3 regions of the Cryobacterium sp. CAN_C2 genome follow, and region 2 is predicted to be linked to each of the others. Evidence: predicted binding sites of a transcription regulator. Region 2 holds the regulator's gene; each other region holds the start of a gene.

Region 1 (5,715 bases), on a different contig from region 2:
AGCGTCGATGGCGACGCGCACGATGTTCGCGCCCGTTGCCTCGTCGCCGACCAGTTCGAGCTTCTCGAACGCGGTCTTGCCAGCCTGGATGAGTGCAACGCCACCACCGGCGACGATGCCCTCTTCGACGGCAGCCTTGGCGTTACGCACGGCGTCTTCGATGCGGTGCTTGCGCTCCTTGAGCTCAACCTCCGTAGCGGCTCCGGCCTTGATGACAGCAACGCCGCCAGCAAGCTTGGCGAGGCGCTCCTGGAGCTTCTCGCGGTCGTAGTCGCTGTCGGTGTTCTCGATCTCGGCACGGATCTGCGAGACCCGACCGGCGATGGCTTCGACGTCGCCGGCACCCTCAACGATCGTGGTCTCGTCCTTGGTGATGACGACCTTGCGGGCGTTACCAAGCAGGTCGAGGGTCACGTTCTCGAGCTTGAGGCCGACCTCTTCCGAGATGACCTGTCCACCGGTGAGGATGGCGATGTCCTGCAGCTGAGCCTTGCGACGGTCGCCGAAGCCCGGAGCCTTGACGGCGACGGACTTGAAGATGCCACGGATCTTGTTCACAACGAGCGTGGCCAGGGCCTCGCCGTCGACGTCTTCCGCGATGATGAGGAGCTGCTTGCCGGTCTGGATGACCTTGTCCACGATGGGGAGCAGGTCCTTGATGTTGGAGACCTTGGAGTTGACGATCAGGATGTAGGGGTCTTCGAAGACCGCTTCCTGACGGTCGGGGTCGGTGACGAAGTACGCCGACAGGAAGCCCTTGTCGAAGCGCATGCCCTCGGTGAGCTCAAGCTCGGTGCCGAAGGTGTTCGACTCCTCAACGGTGACGACACCTTCCTTGCCGACCTTGTCGATGGCCTCGGCGATGATCGCGCCGATTTCGGTGTCGCCGGCGGAGATGGACGCGGTGGCCGCGATCTCTTCCTTGGTCTCAACCTCTTTGGCGTTCGCGATGAGCTCGGCGATAACAGCAGCCGTGGCCTTCTCGATGCCGCGCTTCAGGCTGATCGGGTCGGCGCCGGCTGCGACGTTACGCAGGCCTTCGCGAACCAGCGCCTGGGCGAGGACGGTTGCGGTGGTCGTACCGTCGCCGGCAACGTCATCCGTCTTCTTGGCGACCTCTTTGACGAGTTCCGCACCGATCTTCTCGTACGGGTCGTCGAGCTCGATCTCCTTGGCGATGGACACACCGTCGTTGGTGATCGTGGGGGCGCCCCACTTCTTCTCCAGAACGACGTTGCGGCCGCGCGGGCCGAGGGTGACCTTGACGGTGTCGGCGAGAATGTTCAGGCCGCGCTCAAGCCCACGACGGGCCTCTTCATTGAATGCAATGATTTTTGCCATATGTGTAACTCGTCCCTCCCGGACGTTCCAAACGATGATGGGGTTAGCACTCAGATGACGAGAGTGCTAAGACGATTCTGGCACTCTGGGGTCGAGAGTGCAAGCGAGCAACGGGGCTGGCGTGCGGCTCGTGGCCGACGGTCAGGGAACGAGGTCAGCCGAGCCGGTTCCGTTGGGCACGAGCTGAAACCAGGTATTGCCCGGTGCCAGCCGAATTGTCACTCCGTTGGCATCGACGAGGCGGATCGGTGCGGTCTGGGAGTCTTTGCTCCAGGTGGCCGCGAGGGTCTTTCCACCGGTCGAGATCGACGCTTCGCCCGAGGCGATGAGCTCGGTCTTGGGGATGCTCTGGTCGACGGTGACGTTCACTCGCAGCACGACGACGTTGGTGGCTCTCAGCTGGGCGCCGTCGGCACTGAGGTCGGGTGCGCCGTCCTGGGCACGCAGGTAGGCGACGGCTTCGGCGTTCCAGGTCCAGCTGCGGGCACTCGAGGTCGAGAATCGGGTGTTGATCACTGAAATCGGGGTGCCGTCCACGAAAGCGGATGCCCCGGCGGGCGCGGGCGCATAGGCGTACTGCTGCACGGGCGGGGCGACGGCCGCGTTGCGGTTGACGAATTCCGCGGCGGCGAGGATGACATTGTGCGGGGCCGCAGTGGCTTTCGAGCGGGAGAACAGGCCGGTCCTGTCGTAGTCGAAGATGGCACTGATCTGGCCGGTCGCGTTCATCGCGTCGACGAAACGTTGCTGCCCGCCCGAAAAAGCCACGAGGCCGCCGAAGGGAGCGATGATGTCGGGGTCCATCGGGCGAATCGATCGCACCGGGCCGACCTGGTCGGGGATGCTGGACTGCCACACCGCGACGTAACGGGTGATGCCGCCCTCGACCAGTTCTTCGAACACAAGGTCGGTGCGATCGATCGCGACCTGCGGACGGGCCGCAACATGGTTGTCGACCTTGGCCGCGAGTGACGGGTGAACCGACGACTCGGCTGCGACGGTAATCCCGGTCAGCGGTGCGATCTCCGTGGCGGCGGGGGCGACGTACGTCGAGGTCCAGGCGGGGTCGCCCGGCGTGGCGGAAGGCGCCGGAGTGCTGCCGGTGCATCCGCTCAGCAACAGTGCCGGCACGAGGAGGGCGAGCAGACGCGCGGTCTGCATCGGTTTAGCGGTGCGGGCTGTCTTTTTCATGGTCACCGGTAAACACTAACGCCGCCCGTTGCAGCGGGCGGCGTTAGGTGGGGGACAGACCCCGTTGGCGGTCTGGGTCAGGCCGGTCGAACCGATTCAGCCTGCGGGCCCTTCGCTCCGGCACCGACCTCGAAAACGACCTGCTGGCCTTCTTCGAGAACCTTGTAACCGCTCATGTCAATGGCGGAGTAGTGGACGAAGACGTCCTGGCCTCCCCCGTCGACAGTGATGAAGCCAAAACCCTTTTCAGCGTTAAACCATTTAACGGTTCCGTTCGCCATGTGGTACTCCTTGCTCAATTTCGACGGCAACGGCCCATTGGCTGTTCCGGGCCCTGCCGCAGAGACTGCGTTCATTGTGTGCGAGCAGCAAATCCCCGAGAGCAAGTCTTCTGTTGCAAGTTACCTTGGGCGAGCGTTCTTGATCCGGGCGGGTATTGCCCGAACAAAATGTGTGACCAAGACCAGATAATACTGGAGTCACAGCGGAAGAAAAGGGGCTTGACGAATCAGAGCGTGCCCACTAATTATTAGTGTTGGCTTCGGATCAGCCGGCCGGAATAACGTAATCGTTGCCAACGACGACAGTCAGGGCTGCGCCTGAATCGACGAAGCTGGTGGAGAGCACAATCTTCGAGCCCGGCAGCGATGCGGCGATACCTTGGGCGGCACCTTCCTGGCTCGCATCGACGTAGTAGATCACGGTGGTCGGTTCGGTGTCGGCGCTCGCGTTGCCCACGGCGCTGACCACCCAGCCGGCAGCGGTGAGCGTGTCACTGACGGATGCTGCGACACCGCCATTCGCGGATCCGTTCAGCACGTTCACGGTCAGCGCCGGGTCCACGGTCGCTTCGGCGCTGGGGATAACGGTCTCGGTGGGGGTCGGGGCCGCGCTGGCGGAGGGTAGCCCGGGAATGTTGGAGAAGTCGAGGCGATTGTTGATTGCAAAGATGCCCACGACGCCCACGACGATCAAAAGCACGGTGGCGCCGAGCGCCCACCAGAATCCGATCCAGCCGCGGCCCTTCCGGCCCGGGGCGCGGTGGGCGCCCACCCGGTCGAGGGCGTGCGTGTGGGTGTCGAAACGGTCTTTCTCAAATTCTCGCGCCATAGTGGTTGGATCCTAGGTTGGCCGGCCGGGCTGGAATCGAGCGGAAGCCGCGGCCGGTGTGCTGGCGGAAAGCGGGTGGGTGCTAGTCGTGCGTGGGCAGCGAACGACTGGCGCGTGCCTCGGATCGCACGGAACGCATCCGCTGCAGTCGTTTCACGAGCATCGGGTCAAAGGCCAGCGCCAGCGGTGAATCAACCAGTGCCCCCAATACTTGATAGTACCGGGCGGCCGACAGGCCGAAGGTGGCGCGGATGGCCTCTTCTTTGGCGCCCACGTGCCTCCACCATTGCCGTTCAAACGCGAGCACGGCTTCGTCACGCTCGCTCAGCTGCCTCGGAACCGGGGTGCTGGCGGAGGGCAGCGCAGAGGTGGGTGGTTCTGGGGTCGGTGTTCTCTCACTCATTGCTTGCATCTCTCCCCCAGGACAGTTTCGACGGTTCGTCCGCCGGGCTCATCCTATTTGTGGGCGGCTGGATGTTGCCTCCGGCACGCCCGGAACGGCGCAGTCGAGCGAGCGTGTGGCGGCCGTCTCGTCGTCGATGGGCAACCGATGGGGTGCCGTGCAAACGCTGCAAAACGGCCGCGCCCGGAATGCGCGTGTGGCCGCACGAGTTTAGGCTGGGTAGACGCTGTCCGGCCTCTACGGCCAGCCGGAACGAAGGGATATCCACCATGGACTACGCAATCAAGAAGTCAAACAGCGAGTGGCGCTCCGAACTGGGCCCGGAGAAGTTCGCGGTGCTGCGCGAGGCTGGCACCGAACGCCCCGGAACCGGCGAACTGCTCGACGAGGGTCGGGCCGGCATTTATACCTGCGGTGCCTGCAACGCCGAACTGTTCAAGAGTGGCACCAAGTTTGATTCCGGTTGCGGCTGGCCAAGCTTCTACGAATCGGTGCGGCCCGAAGCAGTCGAACTGCTCGAAGACCGCTCGCTCGGCAGCGTGCGCACCGAGGTGCGCTGCGCGAACTGCGGCTCGCACCTGGGGCACGTTTTTCCCGACGGATTTGGCACCCCGACCGGCGATCGCTACTGCATGAACTCGATCTCGCTCAACTTCACGCCCGCCGAGTAGATGGTCGAGCCAGACCCGCTCGTCGAGTCTTATCCGCTGGTCGAGCCGAACCCATTGGTCGAGCTTGTCGAGACCACAAACGCCGTCAACGACATGGTCTCGACCAGCTCGACCAGCTCGACCACCGTGCTCAGACCCGTCCTGGCCGCGGTGCAGCGGCGGCGCTCGCACTCCAAGGTGACGGCGCTCGCGCCCACCCGGGCGGAGCTACTGCCTCTCGTGGTGGCGGCGGCGCGGGTGCCCGATCACGGCGCGTTGCGGCCGTGGCGGCTGCTCGAGTTGCGCGGCGAGGCCCGCGAGCGGCTGGGAGAGGCGTTTGTGGCGGCATCCACGTGTGAAGGTAGCGACGCGATCAAGCTGGCGGGCAAGCCGCTGCGAGCTCCGCTGCTGATTGCGGTCGTCGCGGCGCGGCGCGTGAGCGACAAAGTGGCCGGCTGGGAGCAGGATGCTGCGGCGGCGGGTGTTGCGCACCTGCTCACGCTGCTGCTCAATGACTCCGGCTGGGGCGCGATGTGGCGCACCGGACCGTTTGTGCGCACCGCTCCGGTGCGGGCGCTGCATTGCCTTGAGGCCAACGAAGAGCTGCTCGGCTGGCTCTATGTCGGTGGTGTTCCGGCGGGATCGAAGCCGGGCGTGCGGATGTCGATCAACCCCGAGGAGTTTCTCACCGTGCTTTAGCCCCGTTGGTCGAGGCAAAACCCGTTGGTCGAGCTTGTCGAGACCATATCGTGCACGGATTATGGTCTCGACAAGCTCGACCAACGAACAACGACCAGCGTATCTCGACGGTTAGCCGACGTGGCCGGGGCGACGCCACCGCACGGCGGCGATGACCACGGCCACGAGGGCGAGCGCGGTGCCGGCAATCGTCGTCACGCCGAGCGGATGCCCGGCCGACGGTGCGAGCAGATCCAGCGCGAGGGCGCAGACCAGCTGGCCAGCCACGATGCACAGGCCGAGCATGAGCACCCCGGTGGTGCGCACGACGAGAGCGGCCCC
Region 2 (5,715 bases):
AGGTCGCCGGGCTCATCGCCGATGAGCTCGTCAACGCGCGGGCCGCCCTCGCCGGAACAATCGAACTGACCCTGCGCGGACGGCTGCTGGCCGACGCCGTGGTGCGGCGGCTGAGCGACTAGCGCCCGCACCACTCATGCTTGCGCGCTGTCAGCTGACGAACCTGATGGTGAGCGGATAGCTGTAGCCCTCGCCACGGTTGGCCGCCAGGGCCGCCATGATCATGAATACGAGCGCAATGATGAAGAGCGGTGCGTAAAGAACGCTGCCGATGCCGAGTGTGACGATACTGATGGGCACCAGCACGGCGGCGTAGATGTAGAACGAGATCTGAAAGTTCAGCGCGGTCGCAGTGTGCGCGCGGATGAAGGGTCCGCGATCCCGCAGCACGAGGTAGCCGATCAGCGCCGGCAGAAAGCTGAAGAGGATGCCGCCGACATGGATCAGTGTCGCCCACAATTTCTCGTCGGCGGGACTCATGGGGGTGGGAGGTGTCGACTGGTATGGGTTCTGCTCAGACATGGGTGCTCCTGATTACGACCGGGCGCCGGCACGGCAGTGCCAGTGACTCCCAGAGTAATCGCCCCCTGTCGAAAAGCACTGCGAACTGTTATTTGATCAAACGCAGGGCGAACGGATACCGATAATTCTGGCCTTCCTTGGCCTTCAGGAAGCCCATGATCGAAAAAATGACCCCGGCCACCCAGAGCAGCCAGGCCAGCCCGATGATCAGTCCACCGATTCCGAAGGTGACGATGGCGAGAATAAACGATAGTACATTAATCGCGACATAGCCGATCAGCAGGGTGATCTGAAAGTTGAGCGCCTCCTTCGCCTCGATATTGGTGAGGCGACCGCGGTCCTTGAAGACCAGCCAAATGATCAGGGAGGGCAGGAAGCTCAGGATGCCGCCGAGGTGCGCAAAGGAGGCCCACTGTCGATCGTCGGCCTCGGAGAGTGGTGCCGCGACCACCGGGTTGGCGTACGGGCTTCCCGCGGGTTGCCCGCCGGGCTGCTGGCCGTATCCCGGCTGGCCGGCATTCGGCTCACGATAGTTGGAATCTCCGGGAGGTTGTGCCTGTGGATCACTCATGATCGTGCCTTTCGCTAAAAACAATGGGAGCATACATCGGTAATTTAACGCTTGGTTCGGGATACTGGCAATGGGCGTTTCCAGCCGGTCGCGATAGGATTGGCAGTCAGTGGTTGCGAGTGCCAACGATGTGCCGGCAAAGCTGCGTTCCAGCGTGCCCACCAGGGCGCGAGGTTGCGGCATCCGCTCAACTGAAGCGATACCGGAGAATCAGGAAGGCGGGCGCAATGGTTTCCGACCGTGGCCTCGATGTGTTGCGCGTCATCGTGCAGGACTACGTCGCCTCCCGTGAACCCGTCGGCTCCAAATCCATCGTCGACCGGCACTCTTTCGGCGTCTCCGCCGCCACCATTCGCAACGACATGGCCCTGCTCGAAGAAGAAGAGCTGATCGCGGCGCCACACACCTCGTCGGGGCGCATTCCGACCGACAAGGGCTACCGCGTTTTTGTCGACCATCTCGCTGATCTGCGCCCGCTCACTTCGGCCCAGCGCCAGGCGATCGAAACGTTTCTGGGCCATTCCGCCGACCTCGACGAGGTGCTCGTGCGCAGCGTGCGACTGCTCTCGCAGCTCACCCACCAGGTCGCGCTCGTGCAGTACCCCTCGCTGTCGCGCGCCAAAGTGCGCCACATCGAGTTCGTCCCGCTGACCGCGACACGCATCCTCTCGGTGCTGATCACCGATTCTGGCGGGGTGGAACAGAGAGTGATCGACCTGCCACGTGCACTCGACGAGCAGACGCTCGGCGAGGTGCGTGCCCGCCTCAATGTCGCGGTCGTCGGACTGTGCATGGCCGAAGCGAGCGCTGCCCTCGCCGCGAGCATCTGGCCGGGTGCGCCCGCTTTGCAGCCGATCGTCGACCTGATCACGAGTACCCTCGCCGACCAGGTCGGCGCCAATCGCCAGGACAAACTCGTCATGGCCGGCGCAGCGAACCTGGTGCGCACCGAAGACGACTTCTCCGGCAGCATCTACCCGGTCCTTGAAGCCATCGAAGAGCAGGTGGTGCTCCTGCGCCTGTTCGGCGAGATGGAGACCGACCAGCACGGCGTGTCGGTGAGCATCGGCCGCGAAAATGCGGCCTTCGGCCTGCCCGAGGCGAGCGTGCTCACCAGCGGCTACACCGCGAACGGCAACCTCGCCCGTCTCGGGGTTCTCGGGCCGACCCGCATGGACTATTCCAACAACATGGCGGCGGTGCGCGCCGTCGCCCGCTACCTCTCCCGCCTGCTCGGCGAGACCTAAAACTTTCGCCGCCCGCGCGGTACCGCCACCATTTCGAACAACCATCAGAACAACAAGGAGAGCCACCCTTTGGCTGACCACTACGAAGCTCTCGGCGTTAGCCGCGACGCGACCACCGACGAAATCAAGAAGGCGTACCGCCGCCTCGCCCGCGAATTGCACCCCGACGTGAACCCCGGCGCCGAAGCCTCGGAACGGTTCAAGAGCATCACCCACGCCTACGACGTGCTCAGCGACGCCAAACAGCGCCAAAAGTACGACCAGGGCGGCCAGAACGGTGGCTTCGACGGCCAGAACTTCGGCAACTTCGGTGACATCTTCGAGACATTCTTCGGCGGGGGCGGCGGAGGCAGCGGCCGCGGCCCGCGCTCCCGCCGCGAACGTGGCCAGGACGCCCTGATTCGGGTGGAACTCGACCTCGATGAGGTCATCTTCGGCACGCACCGCGACCTCGCGGTCGACACTGCAATCGTCTGCGACACCTGCAAGGGCTCCTGCTGTGCCCCGGGCACGTCACCCATCACCTGCGACATCTGCCACGGCACCGGCAGCATCCAGCGTGCGGTGCGTTCCCTGCTCGGCAACGTGATGACGTCGAGCCCGTGCGGTTCCTGCCGCGGCTACGGCACCATCATCGCGACGCCGTGTATGACCTGCTCCGGCCAGGGCCGCGTGCGGGCCCGCCGAACTGTTCCGGTGGACATCCCCGCCGGGGTCGATACCGGCTTGCGCCTGCAGATGCCCGGCAGTGGCGAAGCCGGCCCGGCCGCCGGTCCCAACGGCGACCTGTACCTCGAAATGAAGGTGCGCCACCACGACGTGTTCAGCCGCGACGGCGACGACCTGATGTGCTCGCTCGACGTGCCCATGACCAGCGCCATACTCGGCACGAGCGTCACCGTGAAGGCGCTCGACGGCGACATCGAGGTGGAGATTCGCCCCGGCGCGCAGAGCGCCGAGGTGCTCACGATCAAGGACCGCGGCATCACCAAGCTGCGCGGCAGCGGCCGTGGCGATCTCAAGATCGGCATCCACGTGGTCACGCCGACCAAACTGGACCACAAGGGACGCGATCTGATCGAGCAGTTCGCCGCCCGATATGCGGCCCCCGCGCCCAGCCTGAGCCAGTACCAGCAGGGACTGTTCGCCAAGCTGCGCGACCGGTTCCTCGGCTAACGTGGCACATTTCTACCTGCAGGAAACGCTCCGGGCGGCGGACAGCCGCCCGGGGCAGGTCGTGACCGTCGACGGCGCGGAGGCGCGCCACGCGGTCACGGTCAGCCGGGTTCGTCCCGGGGACCGGCTCCGCCTGGGTAATGGAGCCGGGCTGCTCCTGGAAGGCACGGTGCTTTCTGCGGAGGCTATGGTGTTGACCCTGCGCGTCGATGACGCGATCGAGACGGCGGCGACGACGCCGCGCATCCGTTTGGTGCAGGCCCTCGCCAAGGGCGACCGTGACGAGCTGGCCATTCAGGCCGCCACCGAACTCGGCGTGGATGGAGTCATCCCCTGGAGTGCTGCCCGCTCCATCACCAAATGGGAGGGGCCCAAGATCGCCAAGGGCCACGAACGCTGGAGCAGCATCGTGCGCGAGGCCAGCAAACAGTCGATTCGGGCCTGGCTGCCCGGTGTCGCTCCGCTCGCCAGCACCAAGCACCTGGCCGGGCTGGCCGCCACCACCCGGATGCTGCTGCTCGACCCGTTCGCGACCGGTCGCCTCACCGAGGTGGCCGCGCCCACCGACGACCGCGACATTCTGCTCGTCGTCGGCCCGGAGGGCGGGATCTCCCCGGCCGAACTAATCCTGCTCGAACAGTCCGGCGCGACCCCGGTGCGCCTCGGCGACACCGTGCTGCGCACGTCGACCGCCGGACCGGCCGCCCTCGCAATCCTCAATGCGACCCTTGGCCGCTGGTAGCGCCGCTTAAGATAGAGGCATGTCTTCTTCTGGTGCCCAACCGACCATTTTCAGCCGTATCGTCGCGCGTGAGATTCCGGCGACGATCGTGGCCGAGACCGAACACATCATCGCTTTTCTCGACATCGCCCCGAAAGCCCCGGTCCACGTCGTCGTCACCACGAAAGACCCGCAGTACCAGAATGTCGCCGAGCTCGCGGCCGGCAACCCGGCCCTGCTGGTCGAACTCGTCGCCGTGGCCGAGCAGATCGCCGCAGAACGAACCAACGGGCAGTTCCGCCTCGTCTTCAACACCGGCGCGGCCGCCGGCCAGACCGTATTCCACGTGCACGCCCACGTCCTGGGCAGCCCGGAACCGGCCGACTCGCTGGGGGAGGACTCCCTTGGCGCCCTCTAAACCCGGCAACGCCGGCTCCAACAACACCACCGAACTGCGCTTCACCGTCGACGGCGTCGCCATGGTGCGCCTGCTCGGGCCCGAAGACCGCTACCTGAGTACCATCGAGGGCGCGTACCCGAACGTCGATGTGCACGTGCGCGGCAACGAGGTCACCCTCGCCGGCAGGGCCGACGACGTTTTGGCCGTGCGGCGCCTGATCGAAGAAATGCAGATGGCCCTCCGCACCGGCCACGACCTCGACGAGACCGAGGTCGTCACGGCTGCACGGATGCTCGCCGCGGACAGCTCCGTGAGCCCCTCCGCGCAGCTCGGCGCCCCCATTCTGACCGCGCGGGGCAAGAGTATCCGGGCCAAGTCGGTTGGCCAGAAAGACTACGTCGACGCGATCGACGACAACACGATCGTGTTCGGCATCGGCCCGGCGGGTACCGGCAAGACCTACCTCGCCATGGCGAAGGCGGTGCGCGCCCTGCAGAACAAGGAGGTCGATCGCATCATCCTGACCCGGCCGGCCGTTGAGGCCGGTGAACGGCTCGGCTTTCTGCCGGGTACCCTCACCGACAAAATCGACCCCTACCTGCGGCCGCTCTACGACGCACTCGGCGAAATGCTCGACCCCGAACTCATACCCAAGCTGCTCGCCGCTGGCACGATCGAGGTGGCCCCGCTCGCTTATATGCGTGGCCGTACCCTCAACGCGAGCTTCGTCGTGCTGGACGAAGCCCAGAACACCACGCCGGAACAGATGAAGATGTTCCTGACCCGCCTCGGCTTCGGCTCGAAGATGGTCATCACCGGCGACGTCACCCAGATCGACCTGCCGGCTGGCACGAGCGGCCTGAAACTGGTCACCCGCGTGCTCGACGGGATCGACGACATCCACTTCGCCTATTTGACCAGCGCCGACGTGGTGCGGCACTCGCTCGTCGGCCGCATCGTCGACGCCTATACCGAGTACGACGCGCAGAAGCAGGCTCTTCGCCAGGAGAGTGCTGAAGCCCGAGAATTTGCCACCCGCGGCGCCCAGCGCGTCGGCACGCCCGGCCGCAACCCGAAA
Region 3 (5,715 bases), on a different contig from region 2:
CAAATCGTTACGAACGACGGCCGGTAATCCCCTGATAATCAACGGTTTGCGTCTCGCTCAGGGCAAGCACACACTCCCCCCAAGAGGTGCACACGGCGCTTCCAGACGTCACCCGGGGCCAGCCCGCTTCGAGCGAGGCGCCGCCATCGTCGCCCGTGATGACGGCGGCCAGGGCGGCCGTCATCACCCCGTCGTAGGCTTCCGCGCCGCCCGCGGTGCCGGCGAGGCCGGGGTCAGCGGTCTTCAGGCGCGCGGTAAACGCATCGGCGGCGGCGAGCGGCGTGCCCCCGTTTGCGAAATCGATCAGGGCGACGATGGCGGCGTTGCCCACGGATGCCTCGGCTTCCGCTGGTAACGTCGTCGTCGCGTCCCACAGCACGAGGTCGACGCCGCGCGCCGCGAGGTCGACGTAGGCCGCGGCGAGGTCGCCGGCCGAGTTGCGGTGAATGAGCTGCACGGCTCGGGTGGGCGTGGTCTGCTCGGCCAGGATATCGCGCACGGCGAGTTCGGTGCCGGCGACCTGGGCGGCGCCGCTCGCGGCGTTGTCACCGGTCATCGGAAACAGCGTGCCGATGCTCAGCGTTCCGTCGCCGCTCGGTGCGGTCGTCACGACCGCGACCGGGGTGGAGCTCGGCTTGGCCGCCGGTGCGCTCGTGCACCCGGCCAGAGCCAGGGCTGCCAGCAGAACGACGACGACGAGCGGACGACGGGGCATCAGAATCCTTTGGTACGAGCTGGAAGGCTGTCGGTTCAGCGTATCGGCTGGTCAGGCCGGTTCGAGGGCACTGCGGCGCGGAGCGCGACCGGAGGCGACCATGTCGAGCGTCAAGATGATCAGGGCGACCCAGACCAGTCCGAATCCAACCCAGCGTTGGAGCGGCATCGCCTCGTTCAAAATGAATACACCCACGAGAAACTGCAGCACCGGAGCCACGAACTGAATGAGCCCGAGCACGGTCAGCGGCAGACGCCGGGCGGCCGCGGCGAACAACAGCAGCGGAACCGCGGTGATGACACCGGCCGCGAGCAGGCCCGCCGTGTGCCAGGGCGACACGGTGCCGAAGGTGAGCCCGGACATTCCCGAAACGACGAGAAGTTGCACGACGGCAACGGGGGCCAGCCACGCGGTCTCGAGGGTGAGACCGGTCACGGCGTCGACGCTCGGGCCGACGCGTTTCTTGATCAGGCCGTAGAACCCGAAGGAGAACGCCAGAATGAGCGAGATCCAGGGCAGCGAGCCGTATCCCACGGCGAGCACGACCACGGCGAGAAAGCTGATTCCGATGGCCATCCACTGCAGCCGACGCAGGTGTTCGCGCAGCACGAAGACGCCCAGCAGCACCGTGACGATCGGGTTGATGAAGTAGCCGAGCGCCGCTTCGACGACGTGTCCGGTGGTCGCGGCGATCACATAGGTCTGCCAGTTGATGAAGATGAAGACACCGGCCAGGCCCATGATCCAGACCAGACGCGGCTGCCGCAGGGCCCGCCCGAGCACGGTCCACGTGCGGGTGACCGTGATGATCAGGGCGCAGAAGACCAGGGAGAACAACACCCGCCAGGCCACGATCTCAAAGGCACCCGCGGGCGTGAGCAGCAGAAAATAGAGGGGCAGCACACCCCACAGAGCGTAGGCGAGGCCGCCGAAGATGAGCCCGGTGCGGTGCGTGGAGCGGGCTGCCGTGCGGGCTGGTGCGGCAGCATCCGTCATGAATGATCTCCTGAAAACACAAAAACTCCCGAATGGCGACGCCATTCGGGAGCTTCAGTCTAGGGACTAGGTGGTGAAGAAACTACTCAGCGTACGACCACGGCGAGCACGTCGCGAGCGGAGAGAACCAGCAGGTCATCGCCACCGAACTTAACCTCGGTTCCGCCGTACTTGGAGTAGATGACCTTGTCGCCGATGGCGATGTCGAGGGGAATGCGGTTGCCGTTGTCGTCAATGCGGCCGGGGCCGACTGCAACGACTTCGCCCTCCTGGGGCTTTTCCTTCGCGGTGTCCGGAATGACCAGACCTGATGCGGTGGTCTGCTCGGCATCGACCTGCTTGATGACGATGCGATCCTCGAGCGGCTTGATGGAGACCGACACGGTTGACCTCTTTCTAAGATTTGGGTTAGCAGACTCACAGCGAGAGTGCCAAGTGAAGTTTAGGGGGCTTCTGGCACTCACGCAACGTGAGTGCCAGAAGGGGGTCATTTTGGTAGCGTTGCAGCATGGATCGAACCGAACTCGTCGAGCTGCTGTCCCCCGCGAGTTTACGGCTGCTGGACTCCCTGCCGCCGTACGACAGCAACGGAGACGTACTCAAGCTGATCACCGATCTGCGTAGGGCCGGGCATGCGCCCGGGCTCGTGTCGGCCGTGCTCAGCCAGTCCCGCCTTCGAGCGAAAGCCGTTGGCAAGTTCGGTGAATTTGCCGAGCGGATGCTGTTCACCGAAGCCGGTCTGGAACAGGCGACCCGGTTGCGAGTCGCCGCATTGCACGCCGGCCGATTCGCCGGACTGTCCGCCGCACTCGGCCACCCATCCCGGGTTGCCGACCTGGGCTGCGGAATCGGCGGTGACGCGATGGCCCTCGCCGCTTTGGATCTACCGGTCCTGGCCGTTGATGCCGACGAGGTGACGGCGACCGTAGCGAGCTTCAACCTTGCGCCGTTTCCGAACGCTCAGGCGTTGCAAGCCGACGCCGAGACTGTCGATCTGACCGGCTGTGACGCGGTCTGGCTCGACCCGGCCCGTCGCACGAGCGGGCATAGCAACACAACGAGGCTGACCCGCTCCGAGGACTACTCCCCCGCACTCGACTTCGCCTACCTGCTCGCCACAACTCTGCCGCTCGGCATGAAGCTCGGTCCCGGTCATGACCGCGATCAGATTCCGGTCGACGCCGAAGCCCAATGGGTGTCGGTCGATGGCCAGTTGGTGGAGATGGGGCTGTGGTTTGGCGCCCTCGCGCGCCCCGGCATCCGTCGATCGGCACTGCTGCTGACCGCTGGCGGCGCCCAAGAGCTGACCGCTCCCGACGACAGCGAAGACGCGCCCGTGGGCGAACTGGGCAATTACGTCTACGAACCTGACGGCACGGTCATTCGGGCGCGCCTGATTGGCGACCTGGCCCGCTCGCTGAATGCTCGTATGCTCAGCGAGGGCATCGCCTACCTGACCAATGACACACTCACGCCAACGCCGTTCGCGAACGCGTTCCGGGTACTCGAGACGCTTCCGTTCGATGAGAAGAAGCTGCGGCTCGCGCTGCTTGCGCGACGCATCGGCACGCTGGAGATCAAGAAGCGTGGCGTCGACGTTGACCCGGCGACGTTGCGCACCCGATTGAAGCTCAAGGGGCCGGAGTCGGCGACGCTGATTCTGACGCGGGTGGCCGGGCATCGCGTGGCGCTGCTCGTGGAGCGCGTGCGGTAACTGCGTTAGGTACCTGAGAGCAGGGGCAGTAGGGTCTGGCTGATGTAGACGACCCAGCCGGCCGCGAGCAGAACGCCGACGAGGCCGCTGACGAGACCGCTGCGCCAGAGTGTGCGCGCCCGATTTTCGGTCGTACGCGCGATCAGCGCGAGGGTGATCGCGATCAGCGCGATCGGCAACCCGAACACACCGATCACGCCGAGGGCGAGCCCGAACAGGCCACAGATCACGGAAGCGACCGAGAGGCGGCGGCGGCTGGTGATGCGCGCCACCTCCGCCTCGGTGTAGGTGTACGGCACGAACTCGGTCGGAGCGGTGACCGTCGATTCCCAGTCGAGCTGACTCCCGGGCGGCGCGGGGGCGCGCGTGTGGTCCAGATGCGCCGAGGTGTCGGAGTCCCGGTGGGGTGGAGTCATAGCTGTCCTCTGGCCGCCCACCGGGTTCGGTCGGTGTCGGTCGGAAACTTGTCGGGTGGCCACATTCGAGGCCGCCCGATTGGGGTTAGTTGTAGTAGGTCGAGCCGGTCGTGGCGGAACCGATGACAATGGCGGCGATGATGATGCCCCCGATGAGGCCGAGGGCAAAGCCGAGGTATCCAAGAATCAAGCCCCAGAGCGCCAGAGCGCGGCCCTTTTCGCCGGTCTTCTTGATCTGACTCATGCCGATGTGGCCGGTAATCACACCGACAATCGAAATGCCGAGAATCGAGGTAACGAGCGAGATGATCGACAAGACGTTGTACTTGTCCTGTGGGCTCTGCTGCCCGTACGGGTTCTGGCCGTACGCGGGTGGCTGGCCGTACGCCGAAGCCTGGCCGTAGGCGGGAGCGGCCGGGGCACCCGGTGCCGGGTAGGCCGGGGCGGCCGGAGTTTCGTATGCCGGCGGAACGCTGGAGTCGGTAGGCTTCGAGCTCGCCGGGTCGACGGGGGGCTGGGTGGGATCAGACATTTGCGGTCTCCTTCATAATTTCGTTCGGTGGTCGCACGGCCAGATTATCGCGTTACGGTGCGTCGAGCGACAGTGGCAAACCCGAGACTTGGATCTGGCCGACCGGCAGGGTGGAATCGGCGCCGAATTGCAGCGTCGACGGCTCGTGTCCGGCCATGATCAGCTGCGCGCCCAGGGCTGCGATCATGGCACCGTTGTCGGTGCAGAGTGACAGCGGCGGGATGCGCAGCACGACGCCGGCAGCATCCGTTCTCCGGGTGGCAACCGCACGCAGCCGGGCGTTGGCGATGACGCCGCCGCCGAGCAGCAGGCGCGGCACGTCGTAGTCGGCGCACGCGGCGAGAGCCTTGGTGAGCAGAATGTCGACAACCGCCTCCCGAAAACTTGCCGCGACATCGCCGATTGGCACTGGTTTGCCGGCATCCTGACGCTGTTCGACGAAGCGCGCGACCGAGGTCTTCAGCCCCGAGAACGAGAAATCGTAGCGGTGCGCGGCCATGTCTTTGGGCTGGCTGAGTCCGCGCGGGAATCGAATGGCCTTCGGGTTGCCGTCGGCGGCGACCCGGTCGATCTGCGGCCCGCCCGGGTACGGCAGGGAGAGCAGCCGGGCGACCTTGTCGAAGGCCTCGCCGGCGGCGTCGTCGATGGTCTCGCCGAGCAGTTCGACGTCGCTGACCAGGTCTCGCACGAGCAGCAGCGAGGTGTGGCCGCCGGAGACGAGCAGGGCGATCGTCGGGTACTCGAGCGGTTCGGTGCCGGTTTGCAGCAGGTCGGCGCCGACGTGGCCGACGAGGTGGTTGACCGCATAGATCGGCTTGTCGAGCGCGACCGCGAGCGCCTTGGCGGCGCCGATACCGACCATGAGCGCACCGGAGAGTCCTGGCCCGCAGGTGACGGCTATGGCGTCCAGATCGGTCAGGCGGATGCCCGCCTCGGCGACGGCCGCGTTGATCGCCGGCACGAGCTCGTCAAGGTGTGCCCGGGCCGCGATCTCGGGCACGACGCCGCCGTAGCGGGCGTGCTCGTCCATCGAGCTCGCGATCGTGTTGGAGAGCAAGGCGGTCCCACGCACGATGCCGATGCCGGTCTCGTCGCAGGAGGTCTCGATACCGAGCACGAGCGGGGCTAATCGATTCATGAGAGCACCGTCACGGTAGACGTGGTGAGCATAGATTCCAGTTCGGGAATATTCAGGCGCATGACGATGGCGTCGACGTTGTCGGGTTGGTAGTAGCCGCGGCGCACCCCCACGTCGATGAATCCGAGGCGTTCGTAGAGGCGCTGGGCGCCGGGGTTGTCGGCGCGCACCTCGAGAAAGATCAGCCGGGCGCCGCGCTTGCGG

What was found. The regulator HrcA, encoded in region 2, represses chaperone genes, less so after heat shock. The targets are predictions, from matches to a motif close to TTNGCACTCGNNNNNNNCGAGTGCNAA.
Region 1: groL (chaperonin GroEL) is a predicted target of HrcA. The motif match lies at 1,385-1,411, and genes of this name have one in related genera.
Region 3: groES (co-chaperone GroES) is a predicted target of HrcA. The motif match lies at 2,165-2,191, and genes of this name have one in related genera.

Annotation. Positions count from the first base shown of each region.
Region 1 covers NZ_JADOUX010000015.1:16,082-21,796, forward strand. Annotated here, with positions in the region: gene groL (chaperonin GroEL) at 1-1,341, opposite strand, end outside; gene IWX77_RS12215 (DUF3048 domain-containing protein) at 1,483-2,532, opposite strand; gene IWX77_RS12220 (cold-shock protein) at 2,610-2,813, opposite strand; gene IWX77_RS12225 (LytR C-terminal domain-containing protein) at 3,079-3,642, opposite strand; gene IWX77_RS12230 (DUF3263 domain-containing protein) at 3,725-4,045, opposite strand; gene msrB (peptide-methionine (R)-S-oxide reductase MsrB) at 4,315-4,716, shown strand; gene IWX77_RS12240 (nitroreductase family protein) at 4,717-5,394, shown strand; gene IWX77_RS12245 (DMT family transporter) at 5,506-5,715, opposite strand, start outside.
Region 2 covers NZ_JADOUX010000006.1:41,434-47,148, reverse strand. Annotated here, with positions in the region: gene hemW (radical SAM family heme chaperone HemW) at 1-122, shown strand, start outside; gene IWX77_RS06860 (DUF4870 domain-containing protein) at 151-522, opposite strand; gene IWX77_RS06855 (DUF4870 domain-containing protein) at 611-1,093, opposite strand; gene hrcA (heat-inducible transcriptional repressor HrcA) at 1,321-2,340, shown strand; gene dnaJ (molecular chaperone DnaJ) at 2,410-3,516, shown strand; gene IWX77_RS06840 (16S rRNA (uracil(1498)-N(3))-methyltransferase) at 3,518-4,258, shown strand; gene IWX77_RS17055 (HIT domain-containing protein) at 4,278-4,655, shown strand; gene IWX77_RS06835 (PhoH family protein) at 4,717-5,715, shown strand, end outside.
Region 3 covers NZ_JADOUX010000004.1:98,482-104,196, forward strand. Annotated here, with positions in the region: gene IWX77_RS04930 (ABC transporter substrate-binding protein) at 8-715, opposite strand; gene rarD (EamA family transporter RarD) at 767-1,711, opposite strand; gene groES (co-chaperone GroES) at 1,798-2,094, opposite strand; gene IWX77_RS04945 (class I SAM-dependent methyltransferase) at 2,220-3,425, shown strand; gene IWX77_RS04950 (hypothetical protein) at 3,431-3,841, opposite strand; gene IWX77_RS04955 (DUF4190 domain-containing protein) at 3,927-4,373, opposite strand; gene tsaD (tRNA (adenosine(37)-N6)-threonylcarbamoyltransferase complex transferase subunit TsaD) at 4,426-5,511, opposite strand; gene rimI (ribosomal protein S18-alanine N-acetyltransferase) at 5,508-5,715, opposite strand, start outside.